One region of the Paenibacillus sp. MAH-35 genome, then DNA from elsewhere that is predicted to be linked to it. Evidence: riboswitches for the same ligand, from Rfam matches in the RefSeq annotation. Region 1 holds a riboswitch; each other region holds the start of a gene.
The links. Region 1 has a riboswitch for cyclic di-AMP ahead of AC3Y2E_RS29785 (hypothetical protein). Riboswitches for the same ligand answer to the same signal wherever they lie in the genome.
Positions count from the first base shown of each region.

Region 2: it holds a riboswitch for cyclic di-AMP, as region 1 does, so the genes downstream of both, AC3Y2E_RS17315 (3D domain-containing protein) here and AC3Y2E_RS29785 (hypothetical protein) in region 1, are expected to answer to the same signal.
Region 3: it holds a riboswitch for cyclic di-AMP, as region 1 does, so the genes downstream of both, AC3Y2E_RS32805 (C40 family peptidase) here and AC3Y2E_RS29785 (hypothetical protein) in region 1, are expected to answer to the same signal.
Region 4: it holds a riboswitch for cyclic di-AMP, as region 1 does, so the genes downstream of both, AC3Y2E_RS18660 (TrkH family potassium uptake protein) here and AC3Y2E_RS29785 (hypothetical protein) in region 1, are expected to answer to the same signal.

Region 1 is NZ_JBYUPU010000046.1:39,453-44,584, reverse strand. It holds gene AC3Y2E_RS29790 (ATP-binding protein) at 1-1,312, opposite strand, end outside; cyclic di-AMP (ydaO/yuaA leader) riboswitch at 1,769-1,943, shown strand; gene AC3Y2E_RS29785 (hypothetical protein) at 2,189-2,590, shown strand; gene kdpF (K(+)-transporting ATPase subunit F) at 2,725-2,805, shown strand; gene kdpA (potassium-transporting ATPase subunit KdpA) at 2,839-4,509, shown strand; gene kdpB (potassium-transporting ATPase subunit KdpB) at 4,536-5,132, shown strand, end outside.
Region 2 is NZ_JBYUPU010000015.1:126-5,257, reverse strand. It holds gene AC3Y2E_RS17330 (acyl-CoA thioesterase) at 1-395, shown strand, start outside; gene AC3Y2E_RS17325 (DnaJ family domain-containing protein) at 468-1,076, opposite strand; gene AC3Y2E_RS17320 (polysaccharide deacetylase family protein) at 1,131-2,150, shown strand; gene AC3Y2E_RS17315 (3D domain-containing protein) at 2,163-2,987, opposite strand; cyclic di-AMP (ydaO/yuaA leader) riboswitch at 2,995-3,139, opposite strand; gene AC3Y2E_RS17310 (DNA-3-methyladenine glycosylase I) at 3,206-3,790, opposite strand; gene AC3Y2E_RS17305 (sialidase family protein) at 3,880-4,962, opposite strand.
Region 3 is NZ_JBYUPU010000064.1:184-5,315, reverse strand. It holds gene AC3Y2E_RS32815 (M1 family metallopeptidase) at 1-877, shown strand, start outside; gene AC3Y2E_RS32810 (hypothetical protein) at 895-1,701, shown strand; cyclic di-AMP (ydaO/yuaA leader) riboswitch at 1,881-2,016, shown strand; gene AC3Y2E_RS32805 (C40 family peptidase) at 2,023-2,493, shown strand; gene AC3Y2E_RS32800 (cryptochrome/photolyase family protein) at 2,830-4,224, shown strand; partial or broken gene AC3Y2E_RS32795 (LysR family transcriptional regulator) at 4,385-5,132, opposite strand, start outside.
Region 4 is NZ_JBYUPU010000017.1:13,121-18,252, reverse strand. It holds gene AC3Y2E_RS18665 (potassium channel family protein) at 1-239, opposite strand, end outside; gene AC3Y2E_RS18660 (TrkH family potassium uptake protein) at 254-1,594, opposite strand; cyclic di-AMP (ydaO/yuaA leader) riboswitch at 1,685-1,879, opposite strand; gene AC3Y2E_RS18655 (CPBP family intramembrane glutamic endopeptidase) at 2,209-3,870, shown strand; gene uvrC (excinuclease ABC subunit UvrC) at 3,995-5,132, opposite strand, start outside.

The sequences.
Region 1 (5,132 bases):
CGACACCTTCATCGGCAACAGTTAGTTCGACGAATTCACTGCCTGCCTTGACAGACAGGATGATCTCGCTGTAATCGGGGCTATATTTGATCGCATTGCTGATCACATTGATCAGCATTTGCTCAAGCAGAGCTTCATCGCCAAGAACGATGGGGATTTCATCGGGCAGGGCAAGGCGGATCGTGCGATGCTCCTGGTAGCCTTTCAACTGCATGAAGGTAGAGCCGATGATTTCCTCCAATTCGCACTCATCTTTCCGTAAGGTAAGCATGCCGCCTTCGAGCCGGGCCATACCCAGCAAATTCAAAACCAACCGATTCATACGAAGCGCGCCATCGCGAATGGTCACAAGAAGTTCCATTCGTTCCTCGGCGGTAAACAGTTTCTCGCCATCGATCAGCCCGGTTGCCGAACCGATAATGGCTGCGAGCGGTGTACGAAGCTCGTGCGAGACGGAGTTCAATATGGCGATGCGAAGCCGCTCGGATTCGGCAGTCAGATGGGCCAGCTTTGCCTCTTCCTCGAACTTGACACGTGCGACTGCACTGGCCGCCAACCCGCCAACCGCTTCAAATAACAAGGCTTGTTCCGGTAAGGTTTCGCTTCGCTCGTGCTTGGAAATAAGAACCATAACTCCGAATCTTTGTTCCTCAATCTGAAGCGGGATAAAATGCCCGATGAGTCCTCCGGTATGTGAAATTCTTTTTTCCAATGACGTACCTTCTTTGTAGACGCGTTTAGCAAGCGCAAGCTCGGCTTGTTCCTGTACATGATGGGAAAATGGGCTGGAACGACGGGCGAGCGTAAGCTCATTGTTGTTTTCAGCCAGATAGATCGTTACGTCCATTTTCAGGATTTCAGATAGCTGTCGGGAAAAACGGTCCAGCAATGACGGCATATCGACGGCAGAGCTAATCTGTTTACTGAGCGCATAAAGCGTGGCGGTTTGCTTCTCTTTTTGCTTGGAGTAGAGCACCTGCTGTTTGAGCCGGGCTGCCAAGCTGGCGGTTAATACCGCAACTGCTATATAAACGGCAAAGGAAATCAAATACCTAAGATCCGCGACGGTAAAACTGAGCACCGGCGGTACAAAAAAGAAATCAAAGGACAATACGCCCAGGAAAGCGGCGAAGAAAGCCGGACGCAGTCCCCAAACTACCGCATTAAGAAGCACCGGAAGCAAGTAGATCAGCGAAATATTGGCCAAATCAAAGGCGAGCCCGAAAGGTTGTATTAGGATCGTCATTCCCGCAATTAGCAGCGCGGTAGTGATGTAAGGACGCAAATCGTGCTTGGTATGAAAAAAGGGCATGGCTGAACCTCCTGCTGCGCTTATGACTAAAACTGAGACTGTCGATTCATTATGAACAACCAAGTGGAAAGTGAAAAGATTGCCTTCTGGCGAGTTTTGTTCGGAATCCCAAACCTTAAATTCCATTTAAATAAAGGGATTCCGGACAACCTGTCTGAGCAGAAGAAGGCAACTTTTCACTTGGAACGGCCAGATAACACTTCTACACATTTAATCGACAGTCTCAAACTCACCATTAGCGTACTGTAAATACTGCGCAAAAGAAATGGTTCCAGGGGGTAAAAGTTCCGTAAAAATGATGGAAAAGATCGAAAAACGGCGTGTGAAGGAGGGAGATGAAGGAAATAGAGGCCAGGGAATCAGATCGAGATGTAGAGAAGAAAATGAAACCAATTTACCTCGCGGCTCGCTTTACAATTATTTGCATGGGGAGTAACATTCGGTTCATGAATTCAATGATTCACTGTGCTGAATTGCCTTTCAGGCAAACGGGGGAACCAATCACGGAAGCTTGTGTGAGAGCGAGCATCCGTACGGGGTGAATCCTGCCGCCGGAATATGACCCGGTTGCAGGTAGGGCGACTCTCACCGCCCGAATCCGTCAGCTAACCTCGTAAGCAAGAGCAACTCTTTGGAAAATAGCGTTGCTTATGGAGAGAGGATGATGAAGCTTGTGATCGTAACTTCCGACCACAGGGCTTAGGCCTCCTGTGGTTTTTTTGTAATTAACTAACTACGCAAGCGACATAAGAGAGGCAACATTTATTATAACTAGACACGGGTTTACTCGCTTTGCCTTGGAAGTTGAGGAAGAGCAATCTCAATTCGTTAGCTTCTTTTTTGTTGCCTCCCCGTGTAGGGATAGGAGGGACACACGTGAACGATCAAGACGATTATCTTCTCGTTTCAGCGCCTACCGAAGCCGGTCTAGCATTTCTGCGGGTGCTGGCGGCAAAGGGATCGCATTATGCTGCATTAACCTACAATAAAGCGGAGAAGCAAGCTCTGGAGGAAATGGGAGTAGAGGACATTCTTATGGTGGATACAAAAGACAGTCGTTCACTACTGGTCCCCGAGCTGCCGATCGGTAAGGTTTACTTGTTTGAACAAAGCTTGGATTTGTGCTGCAGGTATATTCAAATATGCCGTTCCTGGACGGCAAAGCCGATTTATGTCATCACACAGGGGAATAATGCCCGGCTCATCTACAAAGGGCTTGGTGCGAAGTACGTAATTTTATCACAAGGGACGGACTTGTCCTTTCTGTTAAGCGAGTAAACGTAAAGCCTGTAAAGGAGACGTGAAAGTATGTTGGATATCGGAATGATTGCACTGGTTGCTATACTGGCTGCAGCCATGATAGGCCTCGCTGCTTGGGCAGGCAAGGTTGTCGAGGAAGGGCGTGAAGAAGCATGATGTGGGCGCTCGGTATCGTCGTGATCCTGTTGTTTGTTTATTTGGTTTACGCTCTGGTTAAGCCGGAAAAGTTCTAAAAAACGCCTGTTCTCAGGAAGGAGTATTGTGATATGGCTGGAATCCTTGCCGTTGTTGTTACATTGCTGCTGGTGCTGCTGCTGGCCCGGCCCACAGGGCTATATATGGCCCGAGCTTTTGAATATAACCGGACGGGACTGGACCGGTTTTACAGTCCATTGGAGAAATGGATTTATGCCATCGGAGGCATTCGTCAAGAGAATCAGACATGGCGAAAATATGCTGCCACATTAGTCGTCAGCAATACCGTCATGATTTTGCTCGTATATCTCGTGTTTCGGACACAGGCGTTTTTGCCGCTGAATCCGGCTGGCATTGCCAATATGGACCCGAGCCTAGCCTTTAATACGGCAATCAGCTTTATGACAAATACCAATTTGCAGCACTACAGCGGGGAGAGCGGATTATCGTACTTGTCGCAAATGATTGCGATCGTCTTTATGATGTTTACGGCTCCGGCTACCGCGCTTGCAGCGGTGTTCGCTTTTATGCGCGGGCTGGCAGGAAAACCGTTAGGCAATTTTTTCGTCGATATGACTCGTGCTATTACACGGGTATTGCTGCCGATTGCTTTTGTTACGGCCCTTATTTTTGTTGCGCTAGGCGTTCCACAAACGCTTGAACCGGCGGCGGTCGCTCAAACGATTCAAGGCGGTGAACAAACGATTGCCAGAGGCCCGATGGGTTCGTTCTTGTCCATTAAGGAGCTCGGGAATAACGGCGGGGGATTTATGGGCGTCAACTCGGCTCACCCGTTTGAAAACCCTAATGCAATTAGTAATTTGATTCAGATCCTGCTAATGATGTTACTTACGACATCCCTACCTTTTGCATACGGCAAGATGGTCGGGAATGCCAAGCAGGGACGGGTACTGTTTGTTTCTATGGCAATGCTCTTTATCGTTTTGCTGAGCGTTTCGCTAACGGCTGAACATGCTGGCAATCCGGCTCTGAATGCAATCGGCATTCAGCATGAACAAGGCAGTATGGAGGGCAAGGAGGTTCGCTTCGGAGTTGCACTATCTTCCTTATATTCAGTCGTAACAACGGCATCCGAGACGGGGGCGGTCAATGCGATGCATGATACGCTGACGCCAATCGCCGGGTTGATCACCATCGCCAACATGATGTTGAATACGACTTTTGGCGGCGTAGGAGCCGGCTTTATGAACGTACTGATGTATGCGATGATCGGCGTGTTTCTCTCCGGTCTGATGGTTGGGCGTACACCGGAATTTTTGGGCAAAAAAATCGAAGGCAAGGAAATGAAGCTGATTGCCGTCACGATGCTGGTTTCGCCTGTTCTCATTCTGGTTCCAACGGCAATTGCGCTGTTCAGCTATCCCGATACGCTGTCCAATCCGGGCTTTCACGGCCTGACGCAAGCGATGTACGAGTATACCTCGTCTGCTGCGAACAACGGTTCCGGATTCGAAGGGCTAGGTGACAATACATTGTTCTGGAACACGACAACCGGAGTCGTTATGTTTTTAGGCAGATATTTCTCCATTGTCGCTTTGCTTGCTGTAGCCGGGTCGCTTGCTGCCAAGAAGACGGTGCCGGAAACGACAGGCACCTTTAGGACGGACACGGGATTGTTCGCGATTGTATTTTTGGCTGCTGTGCTGATCGTTGGAGCGTTAACGTTCTTCCCAAGTCTCGTACTCGGCCCAATTGCAGAACAGTTGACATTGAAACCATAAGTTTGATTGTAATGGAGGTTCTCACGATGCAAACTAAAACATCCGGACTTAGCGGGTCGATTATCCGGAATGCTGTCAAGGAAGCGTTCATGAAGCTGGACCCTAGAGTCATGTTCCGTAATCCGATCCTGTTTGTAGTGGAGATAGGATTTAGCATCACATTATTTCTATGCTTTTTTCCCGGAGCGTTCCAAGGCTCGACACCGGCTTGGTTCAATATAGTGGTTGCCGCCATTTTGCTGGTGACGTTGTTGTTCGCGAACTTTGCGGAGGCATTGGCTGAAGGAAGAGGCAAGGCGCAAGCGGATTCGTTAAAGCGGACAAAAAAAGACATTGTTGCAAACAAATTGGTCGGCGGAGAGATCAAGCAGGTGGCTTCAACCGATCTTCGTAAAGGAGATATTGTCGTCATAACACAAGGAGAAATGATTCCGGGGGACGGCGAGGTTGTCGAAGGGCTCGCGTCGGTCGACGAATCAGCGATTACGGGAGAATCCGCGCCTGTCATTAAGGAAGCTGGCGGCGATTTTAGTTCTGTCACAGGCGGAACGCACGTCATCAGCGACCAGATCAAAGTAAGGATCACCAGCGATCCGGGAGAATCGTTTCTGGATCGGATGATT
Region 2 (5,132 bases), on a different contig from region 1:
TCGCCTCCATCGCCGCATCCAAGCATAGCCGCAGCTTTGTGGTAACGGCGTCTACCGATTCGGTGGACTTCCTGTCCCCGATCCCGATGACCGCTTCCGTATGTCTGGAATCGTATGTAACCTGGACCGGCCGAAGCTCGATGGAAGTGTTCGTCAAGGTCATCACCGAGGATCTCCTTAGCGGAGAACGCCATATCGCCGCAACCTCCTTTCTAACCTTCGTCGCGCTGGACGACAACAAGAAGCCGATTCCCGTGCCGCAGGTCGTGCCGGAATCTGAAGAGGAGATTCAGCTTCACCAGTCCGGAGACGGACGGGCGGATATGAGGCGCCACCGCCGCGAGCAGAGCAAGAAGTTCGCTGATTTTTTGACGACCAGCTATTCCTGGGAATGACCGGATATCGAGCAAAAGCCAGTAAACCGTTTCCTCAAACGGCTTGCTGGCTTTGTTGGTATACGGACAATTTTACTTCCACTTCTCGAATTCAGCTTCCAGTGTTTCCCTCGTCACCTTGCGTCGATGCAGCGACAGGCTGGGAGACTGAATGTTCAGCTGCGTTATTTTTTTGTTAATGTCCTTAATATGGGCGTCGATCGATGGTTCATCCGGATGGGTCCGCAGCAGCTCGAGCGTATATTCGATCGATTCCTGAATATCTTTGCGCAGCATAATCCATGGGGGCGGAACTTTGGCATTTTTCAGTATCGTCTGCAGCACGTCCTCGGTCGGCACCTCGACCGGTTTTCCTTTGCCGGGCAAGTGATCGAAGCCGCCGTTGCGCTTGCATTCCTCGAACGCCTCATCAAGCCAGTGGTGCATCCGCCTGTAATGTAAAATGGCGACTTGACGGTCTTCAAATGTATCGGCCGGCAAGGGGATGATCGGGCGCTGCGGAGGTTCCGAATAAACCCCGCCGTCCGGAAGGTTGTTGCGAGAAGACGACATGGCGTAATTCCCCGCTTTCTTATAGAACGGTTTGGTTCTAGCGTAGCGGATTGGCTGGACCGGGTCAAGCGGGAAGCGGCTAACCGGCGCGTCCACATTTTGCAGGAGACCGCTCCTGCGTTCCGGCACATAAATCGTTCCCCGAACCTTCATACTAACGTTAAAACGGAAGGGGAATGCCTTATGAAGCGGATCACCGCAATCGCGGTATGCTGTCTGCTGGCGTCCGGCTGCTGGAACGCGGGGCGTTCGGGAGAAAATAATCCGGCTGTACCAGCCCCGCGGGACTACGCGTCGGACGTTCCGCACAGCATTGTTCGGACGGAGGAGCTTACGGAGCTGATGGCGCAAACGGCCGAGCGGGAGCGGCGGCTATCCGATACGGTGTCCGTTCCGCCCAAGGCGAAGCCGATCGAGATCAAGCAGGACCCGCCGGCAGTTCCCCCGCATCAGGAGACGCGAGCCAAGCCGAAGCCGAGCGCCAAGCCGAAAGCGCCGCCCAAAGCTCCGGCGGTCAGCGCGCAGCAAAGCACGTCCGGACGGAAGCTGTCGCTCTCGGAGCTGAGAGCCAAGTACCCGGACTGGTTCAAGGTAAGCGGCGCAGCGAAGGAACCCCGGATCGCGCTGACGTTCGACGACGGTCCCGATTTACGCTTTACCCCGCAAGTGCTCGATGTATTGAAGGCCAATGGCGTGAAGGCGACCTTCTTCCTGCTGGGCAAAAAGGCGGAGGAGCATCCGGATATCGTAAAACGGATCGTACGGGAAGGTCATGCGATCGGCAATCATTCGTACCGCCACCCGCAGTTTACCAAATTAACGGTGGACGAATTTGCTTCGGAAATCGAGAAGGCGGAGGAGGTGCTGAACCGGCTCGCCGGTTACCGGCCCAAGCTGGTGCGTCCTCCCTATGGAGCGATTGATGAAGATGAGCTGCAGTGGGCCAAAAATAGAGGATACGTCATCGTCAACTGGAACGTCGATTCGCTTGATTGGAAAAACCTCGGGGAACAGCAAGTGTTAGGCAACATTCTCGGTCATACGAAGGCCGGAGCGATCGTTTTGCAGCATTCGGCCGGAGGAGACAGTCAAGACTTGTCCGGCACCGTCAAAGCGCTGCCCGGCATCATCGCGAAGCTGAGAGAGCAGGGCTACGGGCTGGTCACGGTTCCCGAACTGCTGAAGCTGCCCAAAAGCAAATAATGCCGCCGACTGCTAGTCGACGACATACACGGTTACATTCTGGTAACCGAACAATTTGGCTTGCTCGCCCGAGCTCGGCACGAAGATATCGATCCGGTTGCCCTTGATCGAGCCGCCCGTGTCGGACGCTACCGCCATCATTCCTCCGGCCGGCAGACCGTCGAACGTATAACCGGTGACGTATACGGTCGTTCCGAGCGGAATCACTTTGGGGTCTACGGCAATGGTGCCGACCTTCAGCGTATTGCCGAAATAATCAAGTCCGGCATAACCGCCGTTTTCTTCCGCGCTGCCTGTATAGGCGGAGGCGACTGCAGCGATGGTTTTGGCAGGTTTGATCTCTTTGCCCGCCACCGTGACGACCGGCTGGTTCGTTGACGGCTGCTTGGCGGTAGCTTTCGCTTCGGTTGCGGCTTTCGGTTGGGCCGCTGCCGGAGCTGCTTTTTTGGCTTGGTTTGGTTGCGCTTTCTTCGCTGTATCGGATGCGGCTGAAGCGGCGGCCTTCGGCTTGGCGGGTGCGCTGGCAACTGCAGCAGATGCTGCGGGAGCCTGCTGGGGCTGCTGTTCTGCAGCCTGCTGAGCCGTCTCTGCGAGTACGGCGGCCGCTGGTTCCGCTGAGGCCAATACCGTCACGATTCCTTGAGCCGGATATGCGGAGGGAGACAACGTCCCGCCATCTGCAAATAAATGAGTCTGAAAAACAAACGGAGCCAGCATCGGCATCAAGGCCGGGTCGTAGGGACGCCCCCCTGCGGTTGCTGACGATCCGGTTCCGGATAGGGCGAACAAAGCGAAACTGCCCGCAAGCAAAGCGTGCTTCCAGGGTAAGTACTTCACGAACGGCATCTCTCCTTTTGACGGCCTACGAGGTTAGTTGTCGGATTCGGGCTGAGGATACAACCCTACGCGCAGAAACGCGATTCACCCCGGAGCGGACTTGTCCGCTTGGTGATAATCCCCCGCACTTATGGAAACCGCGAATGGTAAAACTTCGCAGTTTTGAAGTTTCGGCTTCTTGTAGAAGGCTAACATATGTCGGACGGAAGGGGAAAGCCTCAAAATTTTCCAGTTGCAATTTCGCCGTGCCGAAAACAGCTCGTCACATGGTCCTGCACCATCCCGGTTGCCTGCATAAGCGCGTAGCAAATCGTCGGGCCGACGAAGGTAAAGCCGCGCTTTTTTAAATCTTTGCTCATCGCTTCCGAGATGGGGGTGGAGGCGGGCACATCCTGCAAATGATCCCAGCGGTTGCGGATCGGATGTCCTCCGACAAATTGCCATATATATGCGTCGAAGCTGCCGAACTCCTGCTGAACCTGAAGGAAGCATCGGGCGTTGCGAACGGCGGACGCGATTTTGGCCCGGTTGCGCACGATGCCCTCGTTATTCATCAATTCCTCTATTTTGCGGTCGTCATATCCGGCGACTTGTACCGGATCGAACCGGTCGAACGCTTCGCCGTACTGTTCCCGCTTGCGCAGAATCGTGTACCAGCTAAGGCCGGCTTGAGCGCCCTCCAGTACGAGCCGCTCGAACAGGGCGTGATCCTCGTGAACAGGCACGCCCCATTCCCGGTCGTGGTAATCCCGGTAGAGCGGGCTGTCTGTGACCCAGCCGCAGCGTTTCAAAGGTTCCTGCATGAGAAAATCGCCTCCTTAGGTATCCACCCAGTCCTTCCAGTATAACGGAGGATGCCTCCGAAGGCGAAATTCCTGTCCCGATAGCAGGCTCAGGGTCTTAGTATCGTTCCTGCGATATAACGGGTCGCGTCCTTGTGACCGCCCGGATCATCTGCATCGTGAAAGTAGTAGGAGGCCAGCACTTCGCCCGGACGCACCTCGACGGCGCGGGGATAACCGAGATCCCGGCTGCCGCCGTCATCGCGCAGAATCAGCTCTTGCCCCCACGTCGCACCCCCGTCTTCGCTTGCACGCGCCCGGATGCCGTACGGCGGACGCCTGTAGCCGTAGACAGCGAACAAACACCCGTTAGCGAGGAGCGATAAGTGTACAACGTCCCCATGATCGTTGATGCGGTTAATAAATCGCCACGTTAATCCTCCGTCGTCGGAAGCGTACAGCTCGTTCCAGGCGGCGATCATTGCCGGTTTGCACCGGACTGCAACGAGAATCGTGCCGTCCGGCATCAGGACCGGGGACGGGCAGATGACGCGGTATTCCTGGCTGCCGGGCATAAGGGATACGAGGCTCCAATTACAGCCGTTGTCAAACGAGGCGAATACGACCGGACGGTCATGAGGATTCGTCTTCGGTCTTGCGGTCAAAAAGAGCAAAATAACTCCGTCGGGGCGTACGATATAGGAGGGCCGTCCCTGGTAGCGGGGAATGCCGCAGTCCGGCAGCATGCTGGCTTCTCCCCACGTAACGCCGCCGTCGCGCGACAGTTTGACCCATGCGCGTGCCTGATCGGAGCCGGAATTGGGCGTGCTCCAGCAAGCGAGCAGCACGTGAGGATCGTCAAAATCGCTGCCCTCGGTGATTTCGTGCTTGCGGCCGTACAGCAGCTTCTCGCCGAGCCTGTAATTATCGGCGATTTCGGTTGCGGCGGTCCATGTGCGTCCCCCGTCCCGGGTGCGAACGGCTGCGATCCGGCTGTACGTCTCTATCCGGTCGTGCTTCAGATTGCCGGGCACCAAGTAGTCGCAGGCGATGTTCATGAAGCCTACCAGGATGTCGTCTTCGGCTATTTTCCACATCCCCGCGTTAAACGGCCACGAACAAAACTCGTTATCGTTTCTGTAAATGACGACATGCTCCAGTCCGTCCGGCTTGACCGGCTTCCAGTAATTCATCGGCAGTTCCTCCTGTTTGATGCATAGTTTTCGCAAACTCGTGACTTCAGTCATGAGTTAGAAAACATCGGATAGGGCGTGGCTTATGCCACGATAACTATCCGATACATGTTTAGGTGACTATTACAACAATCCCTTTAATGTCAAGGTTTCTATAGGTGAACAACGCT
Region 3 (5,132 bases), on a different contig from region 1:
TGCGGGCGGTATGGAATATCCGACGCTGGTCACCGGCTGGGAAGCGTCCGGAGATACGGACAGCTTCGAGCTGGAACGGGTGATCGTCCATGAGATCGGCCATCAATATTGGTACGGCATGGTGGCGAGTAACGAATTCGAGGAAGCGTGGCTCGATGAAGGCTTTACGTCCTACGCGGAAGATCTCATCATGATGAGCGAGTACGGAGTGCAGCCGAACTTTGCCATCGAATCGAGTTATATGACCTCGCCGGAGCCGCTGAAGCTGGCTTCCTGGCAATACGGGGGACACAGCCGCTACGCCGAGAACGTTTATACGCGGGCCAAGCTCGTGCTTGCCGGAATCGAGAAGCAGATCGGCCAGAAGACGATGCTGCGGGTAATGAAAACGTATTTTGACCGCTGGAAGTTCAAACATCCGACGACAAGCGATTTCCAGGCCGTTCTCGAAAGCGTAACAAAAACGAGCTGGGCCGAATACTTCGATCAGTTCGTGTATGGCGGCGGCATGACCGATTATTCCATCGAGCATGTGCAGACGCGGCCGATGAAGCAGGACGGCAAAACCATCTACGAAACCGCCGTCCTAATCAAAAAAAATGGCGGCCATTATATGGACGTGCCAGTCCGCTTCCATTTCACGGACGGGTCCGATGTGGAGAAAGTGTGGGACGGACGGGACCCTCAGGTGCTGTATACGATTACGAGCGAAGCCCCTCTCGAATGGGCGGCGATCGATCCGCAGATGACGATGATCCTCGAGCATAAGCGGATTAATAACTTCATGCAAGTGAATGTCGACGATACATGGAAAGCGCGCCTGACGATCGGAATCGCGAAATGGATCGAGATCTTGTTGAACGGGCTCGCCTGGTGAGGAGGTGACTGCCGCCTATGATGCGTTATATGAAGAACGGCTTTAAAGATACGTTATCGCAATCCTTCCTCCTGCTCGTCTTGTGGCTTTATCATTTCACCTGGGGCTTCCTGCTGCTGATGCTGGTCAAATCGGTCGTCGTTCCGCTGATGCACCGGTACCCGGGCGAGCATCTGTCTGCCGCCGCTTCGCAGCTGTTCCTGGCCGAAAGTCAATTCCGGCTTATGAAAACCGACATCAGTCATCCGTACATCTGGCTGCTGGTCGGAGTTGCGGCGGCGCGGATGCTGTTGACACCGGTTCTGAACGCGGGCGTCTACTACTCTCTGGCGAATCCGCATCTGAATGCCGGCTACCGCTTTTTGCAGGGCATCAAGCGGCTCAGCGGTTCGTTCTTCCTCTACTACGTCTTGCAAATGGCGATAACGCTGGCTCCCGTATATTGGCTGTTCCCGGTGGTCAAGAAAGCGTTCGCCCAGCACGCCGATTACGCTTCCCTCTCGCTTGCGCTGCTGCCTTGGGCAGCGGGATATGCCGCATTCGGGTTTCTGATCCGCCTTCTCTTCATGTACGTCCAGTTCGGCCGGACGACGGAAAGCGGACTCGGATCGTCACTCGGTCTGTTCGTCCGCAAGCTGCCGGCCATCGTGCTGCTGGCCTGCTTGCTGCTCGCGTTGTCCGGGGCGTTTACGGCCGCCGCCTTATCGGCTTCCCTGATCTGGGCGGGGTTGACCGCTCTGATCGTACAGCAGATGCTCCATATCACCGATATGGTGTTCAAGCTATGGACGATCGCTTCTCAATACCGCATCTATGCCGACTGACGGATTAAGGCTCCCGCATTTGCAAGCAAGGCGAGACTTCCACCGTTCCCCTTTTCTTCCGCAGAAAAGGGGTTTTTCTGTGCCGTTGGGATTCGAAATTTCGATTTTTCAAAAAAAATGTTGCGCAAAAGGAGGAAATCGTTGCTAAAAGGCGAATTATAATTACCCGGAAACAAAAAAATCGAACCATGCCGAATTCCCGCTTGCCGGGAAACGGGGGAACCATTCCGGGTGAATTGATCTCGCAGGAAAGTGATCATAGGGCACCTTCGACCGAACCCTCAGCTAACCTCGTAGGCACCTGGAAGGAGTCCGCTTCACTTGAAAAAGGCACTTATTATGATCACCACCGTGGTCGCACTGTTCTTCACCTCCGTTGGCAGCGCTTTCGCTGAAACGACGCTTGAGAAAACCGTGAACGAGCTGATCGGTGTGAAGTACAGAACCGCAGGAACGACCACAAAAGGCTTCGACTGCTCGGGCTTCACGATGTACGTCTTCAATCAATTCGGCGTAGATCTGGCTCATCAATCGAAAGCCCAAGCCAAAGAGGGCACCTGGGTCGACAAGAACGATCTGATTCCCGGCGACCTCGTGTTCTTTAACACCGACGGCAAAGGCATTTCCCACGTCGGCATCTACCTCGGCAACGACGAATTTATTCATTCGGCGTCCAACGAAGGGGTAGTGAAGAATAAGCTTAGCGAGAAGTACTACAAAACCCGTTATGTAACCGCGCGCCGCATCGCTGGTGACGATCTGTACAACCAGTTCATGGCGGAAGCCAAGTAATACAGGCAGCGGAACGGACAAGCCCAAGCCCTGGAGGAGCGAACCATTCGCCCTTCAGGGCTTGATTTCGTTCATCCCCGCTTCTTCCGACAGGAAGCGGCAGGGCGGCGAATCCGCACGGTTTGGGCGGATAGCCTCCGACACCGGTTTTCACCGTCTTCCCGGATTCGACCGCTTGTCGGAACGTGTACGGACTGTTCGAGCGGACCGGATGCCGGCGACGGGATCCGCGATCGGCAGCGAGGTTACGCCCTTCCGGCAGGAAAACGGCTGAGTCTTTGCGAATGTTTTGTATCACCGATAAGCTTTCTACACTGCTCTAGGGGGGACGGCCCGATGATTCTGTTTGTCCATCGCAAAGACCTGCGGGTAACCGACATGCCCGCTTTCGCTTATATCGCCCGGACCGGGCTCCCTTCCCTGCACTTGTTTATCCTCGATCCGGCCATCCTGAACGCGGAACGGGCCCGTGCGCATAGCGGACGCCGCTTCCTCGGTCTGCTCGCCCGCCTTCAGTCGTTATACCGGCATCACGGCCAGACACTGAATCTCGTATGCGGAACGCCCGAGGAGATCGTGCCGCAGATCGCGCTTGTTCACGAAGCGACGGAGGTGGTCTTCCACCGGGACGACACTCCTTACGCCAGACACCGGGATACGAGCATTCATGAAACGCTGCACCGGCTCGGCATCCCGCTGACGACGATATCCGATCAGCCTCTGGCCGATCCAGAGGAACTGCACCGCTACGCCGGGCGGCAATCGCCGTATAAAGTGTTCACCCCGTTCTACCGCAAATGGAGCGAATTCGTGCATACGTATTTCCAGCCCCCTGTGACGACCCGGCTGGCCGATTTGCGCACGCTCGTGCTGGACGAATCGATCCGGCAGCGGTATGCGCCCCCTTACTCGCTGGAACGGTTCCGCGGAGACGTGTGCCTGGAGGCGCCCGAAGAGAGACTGGAGCGGTTCATCGCCGAGAAGCTCCCGGATTATGCGCAGCGGAGGGATTCGTATGCAGGTGATGCGACAAGCGGGCTGAGCGGTTACATCAATTCGGGCTCGATCTCGGTTCGAACCGTCTACGACAAGCTGCTCGGGGAGCCGGACTTCGAGGCGTGGAAGCGGCAGCTCGCCTGGCGGGATTTTTACTTGTACCAGTCGGTATTCGACCCGCTTTTCTTCGAATATGAGCACTATTACGACTTGTCCGGGCTCGGTGACCGGCATTTCGAAGCCTGGAGAAAAGGGCGGACCGGCATTCCGATCGTCGATGCGGCGATGACGCAACTGAACGAAACGGGCAGCATGCCGAACCGGCTAAGAATGGTCACGGCGATGTTCCTGACGAAAAACTTGCTTGCGCCGTTTACGCTCGGCGAGCAAACGTTCCGGATGATGCTGACCGATGCCGATAATGTGCTGAACCGGGGAGGCTGGCTCTGGTCCGCCTCGCTCGGTTATGACGCCGCGCCGTATTTCCGGATCATGAACCCGGTCACCCAGTCGGAGACGTGGGACCCTTCCGGCGAATATATCCGCAGATGGCTCCCCGGCCAGCGCGGCTTGTCGGACCGGGACGTGCACCGCCCGCTGCCGCATGCCGTCGTCGATCTGAAAGCTTCACGCGCCCGCGCGATCGAAGTATACAAGCGCCTCATCGCCGAGGCTCGCGCCCGTATCGGCGTTCCGGACGGACAGCCCGGCTCCGGCGATTCCGCAGACGAGTAGAAACAGAGGCAGCTTGATAGGATGAGCTTCCAATGCGCATGTGAGCGGGCCGACATCCTCTATCGCAATACTGGATTAGCTCCGGGCTTGTACTAGCAGCAGCGGTTGCCACCGGTAAAGAGCCGAGCGGAACCTCGTCAGCCGGCAAGGGTTCCGCTGCTTACAAGCCCGGCCGGGGAGCCGGCCAGCCGGCAATCGTCCGGGCGAATCGTCCCGCCGCAGGCGGCAGCGGGTCCCCCGCTCTCCGGTACAGCCCGATCGGATTATCGAGCCGGATGTGCGGGACTCTCACCCTCGCAATCTCCTTTCGCCCGATGCTGTCCCGCACCTCCAGAGCGGATGCGATCGCCGCACCGTAGCCGGCCGCCACCGCCTTGACCGTCTCTCCCGGTCCGCTGCACTGCAGCCCGATGCGGGGCGCGGGCACTCCGTGCACCCGGCACAGGGCGGAGAGCCATTCCCGGCCGGAGCTCCCTTCCTCCCGCACGACAAACGGCTCGGCGAGCACCCGACCGAGCTCCGCCTCACGGTCTGCGAGCGGATGATCAGCCGGCACGATAAACCACAGTTCGTCTTCCATGAGCGGCTCCCGCACGAGTCCTTCCGGCAGGTCGCGGCCGCCTCCCACGACGGCGAGATCCGCTTCGTACCGCAGCAGCCGTTGGAAAGCGGTGCGGGAATTCACCGTCGTCAGCACAATATCCACGTCGGGATGGTCCCGCTTGAACGGCGCAATCCATCCCGGCAGCAGCAGGTTAGCCGGCAGATACGTTGCCGCGATGCGGACGGAGCCGGTATTCCCGTCGCGAAGCCGCTGTGCTTCCCTCTCGATCTCGCGTTCCAGCGCAAATAGCCGTGCCGCCTGCTCCGCCAGCCTCTCGCCCGGCTCCGTCAGAACCACTCCCCGG
Region 4 (5,132 bases), on a different contig from region 1:
TGAATATCGTCTCCGATCGCAACGATGACGCAATCGAAGTTGCGGATTCCGATCGAACGCAGCGTCTCTTCGTCCGTCGAGTCCGCGACGATCGCGTGGGTCAGCACCTCAGACATTTCGCTGACAGCCTCTTCGTCCCTGTCGACGCCGAGCACCTCAAATCCGTTGTTGGTCAGCTCCCGGGCGAGACTGGAGCCGAACCTCCCCAGACCGATCACTGCAAATTGTTTCATTTTCATCGTAAAAACTTCTCCTATCCGATAATAATTTTACCTTCCGGATGTCTATATAGTTCTCTCTCCGTTTTAGGCTGCAGCGCGTAAGCCAGCGTAATCGGTCCAAGCCGGCCCGCAAACATCGTGATCATAATAATGATTTTACCGAAAGCCGTCAGCTCCGGAGTCAGACCCATCGATAAGCCGACGGTACCGAAAGCCGACGTCACTTCGAATAAGATCATTAGGAAGGAATGGTCCTCCGTCGTAGAGAGCAGCATCGTCATAAATACGACCAGGAACAAGGCGAGGATCGTAAGCGTAATCGCTTTGTAAATCCGGTCTTTGGCCAGCCGGTAACGAAACAGGACGATATCTTCCTTGCCCCGGATCATCGCGATGACGGCGCCGATCAGCGTCGTAAAGGTGGTCGTCTTGATTCCCCCGCCGGTCGAACCCGGGGACGCGCCGATAAACATCAATATAATGATAAAAAATTGTGTCGCTTGCCGGAGTCCTGCGATGTCGAGCGTATTGGCCCCCGCGGTGCGTGGCGTCACCGACTGAAAAAAGGAGGCGAGCACTTTGCCCGTGCCGTTCAAAGCCCCAAGCGTCTTCGGATTCGTATATTCGAATAAAAAGATGACGATCGCTCCGAATACGATCAGAAACCCGGTCATGCTAAGCACGACTTTGGAGTGAAGTGACAGCTTGCGTTTCTTTCCGTATTCCATCAGATCCGAGATTACGATAAAGCCGATGCCCCCCAAAATAATAAGCGACATGGCGACGATATTAATCAGCGGGTCGTCCGCATAAGGCATCAGACTCCGAAAATGGCCGAAAAGATCGAATCCGGCGTTATTAAACATCGAAACCGCGTGGAACACTCCCATATAAACCGCACGGCCGGCGCTATAGTCGAACGACCAGCGAATCGCGAACAGTGCAGCGGCTGCAAGCTCAATCGTCAAGGAATACAGCAATACTTTGCGGATCAGCCGCACGATCCCTTCCATCGAAACCTGATTCATTGCTTCCTGCAGAATCAGCCGTTCCCTTAGCGAGATCCGCTTGCGCAGGACGAGCGCGATCAGCGTTGACATCGTCATGAAACCGAGTCCCCCGACCTGAATAAGCGCCATAATGACTACTTGACCAAATACGGTAAAATACGTTCCCGTGTCAACGACAACCAGCCCGGTTACGCACGTAGCCGAGGTCGCTGTAAATAGAGCATCCACCAGAGGCAAACCTTCCCCGTTCGTTGTGGACACGGGCAAAGACAGCAGCAGCCCGCCCGAAAAAATAATCAGTGCGAAGCCCAGAACAAGAAATTGCGGCGGCGTAAGCCTTCTGAACCCTATAAGTGGTTTCAAGCAGGGTCACCTCTCCGATCGGCAAGACGGATCGTAGTTTGCAGGAACAACAAAAAAAGACATTGGAATCCCAATGCCGTTTGTCCGGTGTGGTTTCCAAACTGAAGCCTACGAGGTTAGCTGACGGATTCGGGTTGTAAGGCACCCTTTTCGCTTGCCGCTGCTGGGAACGGTGCTGCGAAATTCACCCCATGAGCAAAACTTGCGGTTTTCTCGGACACCGCAAAACTGCTCCTACTTGAATGGTTCCCCCGTTTTCATTAAGAAATTCGGCTTGATATGAGAGTCCGCTGCGATGCGCGCACCTTAAACGGCTCGTGTTGTAGAGTTTCTTATTCCGCTTTTCAGATTAGAGTCCGGTCTTCGCGTAATGGTGCGCTGGCAGTAGCGGCTCTGAAGCAGAAGCGAATAATACTTGACGAACTCGATTATAATCCCGCCGCACCCGCTTGCACAAAGCCGGCATTCGCTTAAAAACATGGAGGAATCGGCGGCTTCCGGCCGAATAACAAGCGTGCCTGCCTCTTTTCATTGTCCCTACCTCCGTTGCTTCCGTTTAAGTGGCATTTCGAAAAAAAGTATGTTACGTTAGAAAAAAAGTTCGGGAGGGATCCATGAAACGCCCGTTTTCATCCATGCTGGGAACTTTTGCTGTTATCGGCATCCTCTTATTCGTCATCACCAACTGGTGGTCTTTTTTTACGGGAAACAAAGAGCCCGACATCTTAACCGAGACGATGCCGACCGTATCCAAGCAAGCGGCAGCGGACGCCGCAAAGGCGCATATCGCAGAGTTGACCGGTTATCCGGCTTCCAGCACGTTCGTCGTCTACCAGTCCGACAAGCTGCTGAGCGGCTATATCCAGAAGGAGAAGCGGGTCGCGGATTACAAATCCCGGTTTCAGGAACGGGCTCCGATCGATTATTATCGCGTCGATCTGACGGACGGGCGCGGAGCCGAATATGTCGTCGATGTACATATGACAAGCGGCGCCGTCATCGGGTGGAGGAAGAGCAGCCGGGAGAACGCCCCGTCGGTCGAGGTAGGCCGCCGGATTGCCGAAGAGGTGCTGCGGAAGGACGGACTCTCCCTCTCTGACTACAGCTCGCTCCGGCCGAACGCCGCTACGCCCCACCGGTTCGTATTCGAGCATCGCGCAGGTACGATCGGCGGCGCCAAGCTGCTGAAGGTAGTGGAGGTCCGGGGCGGGCAGGCAACCGCCTATTATAACGAGTTCCGGATTCCGCAAAGCCATCTCGACTGGGTCAAACGGCAGGACCAGGCGGCCTCGGCGATGACGCAGTGGAATTTGATCCTGTCATCGGTCATGGGGCTGGCCGCCATCGCCATTGCGATCGCTTACCGGAAACAGATCTCGTTCGTCCGGGGGATCGGCTTAACGGCCACCTTTCTGGTGTTGTACTGGATCAACAATATCAATATGATTCCCGCCTTCAAAACACTCGAAGCCGAAGGCATGGACCCCTTCTTCTCAACTGAAGCCGCCGTCGTCACCATGATTCTGATGACGGTCGTCGTGACGATCATGGCGATCATCTGTTACTTCTCGTTCGCCGCCGGCGATCCGCTGTGGCGGGAACAAGGAAGACGGCTGTGGCCGCGATGGAGAGAGCCGGGCTTCGGGGCTCATACGCTGTCCAGCATGAAACGGGGCTACCTGCTCGCCTTCGGTTTGCTAGGAGTGCAGTCGCTGCTGTTTTTCACCGCTGAACACCGGTTCGATATGTGGGCGGTGAACGACCCGTCCGGATCGCCGCTTAACATGCTGCTTCCGGGGATCTTTCCGCTTATGGCCTGGACGGCGGCGATTTCCGAGGAAGCGATTTACCGTTTTTTCGGCATCGCTCTGTTTAAGAAGCTGCTTCGCAATACGTTTCTGGCCGTCGTTATACCAAGCGTCATCTGGGCGTTCAGCCATACGCAGTATCCGATCTACCCGGTGTACACCCGGTTCGTGGAAGTGACGATTCTCGGCATCTTGTTCGGCTACGCTTTCCTGAAGTACGGGTTTGCGACGGCGTTGTTCGCCCACGCCATCGTGGACAGCATCCTGATGAGCTTTTCGCTGATGGGCATGGGAGGAGCCGGGTATGTAGGTCTCGGCGCGTTTTATATCGCGCTGCCTGCCCTCGTCGCCATCGTGATCAAGTGGCTGCACGGCAAAACGGCCGCACGGCGACCCGGGCCCGGAGCGGGCGATCCGCCGCCTGATTCCGGAGACGGCTTCCGGCCGTCGAAGCCGGACCCCGTCTAGGTCGCGCCGCTATGCTTACAATAAGTTAAAACAAAACCAACCTCTGAAAGCTGCTGCCGCGCGGCAGCTTTCGGAGGTTGGTTCGTTTTTTAGAGCAACAATCTTTATAAACGTATTAGTGCGTTCAAGTTTCCGAATCGGCGGTCTCCTCGGGTCCGTGCAGGGCGGCGAGTATGTCGCGCGCCAGCTTATCGCCGATACCTAGCGGACGAAAATCGTCGACGGCCGCTTCCTTAATCTTTTTGAGCGAGCCGAAATGTTTCAGCAGCGCCTTGCGCCGCTTTTCCCCGATTCCGGGTATCGAGTCGAGCTGGGAGGCGACCATCGATTTCGCCCGGGTCTCCCGGTGGAACGTGATCGCAAACCGGTGCACTTCCTCCTGGATGCGCTGGAGCAAGTAAAACTCCTGGCTGTCGCGCCGGATCGGCACGATGTCCGGCGGATCGCCCATCATCAGCTGCGCGGTCTTATGCTTCGCATCCTTGACGAGACCGCACACCGGGATGTACAAGCCTAGCTCGTTTTCCAGCACGTCGATCGCCGCCGATATTTGTCCCTTGCCTCCGTCGACTACGACCAGATCCGGCATCGGCAACTGCTCTTTCAGCACCCGCTCGTACCGGCGGCGGATTACTTCGCGCATCGTCTCGTAGTCGTCCGGTCCTTGCACGGTCCGAATTTTATACTTGCGGTATTCTTTGCGGTCCGGCTTGCCGTCCACGAACACGACCATCGCCGATACCGGGTCGGTCCCTTGAATGTTCGAGTTGTCGAACGCCTCGATCCGGCGGATCGTTCCGGTCCCGATCCATTCGCCCAGACTCTCTACCGCTTTGACCGTCCGCTCCTCGTCGCGTTCGATCAGCCGGAACTTCTCCTCCAGCGCGACACGGGCGTTGTCGGCGGCCATTCCGAGCAGCTTCTTTTTCTGTCCGCGCTGCGGCTGATGCACTTTGACCCGCAGCCACGACTCCAGCAATTCGGCCACTTCGCGCTCGCTGTGCTGCTCGCTCGTATCGGATGAGGCCGATGCTGGTTCTGCTTCGTGTTCTTCCTTCTCCTCCGCCGAGGGCAAAAAGATTTCTTTCGGCAGCGCCGGGTTGTCGCTGTAATACTGCGTCACGAACGAAATGAAATCCTCGTACGCATCGCCGTAATACGGGAACAGCGTCACATGCCGCTCGATCATTTTGCCTTGGCGCATATACAGGATTTGGACGCACATCCACCCTTTGTCGACAGCGTATCCGAACACGTCGCGG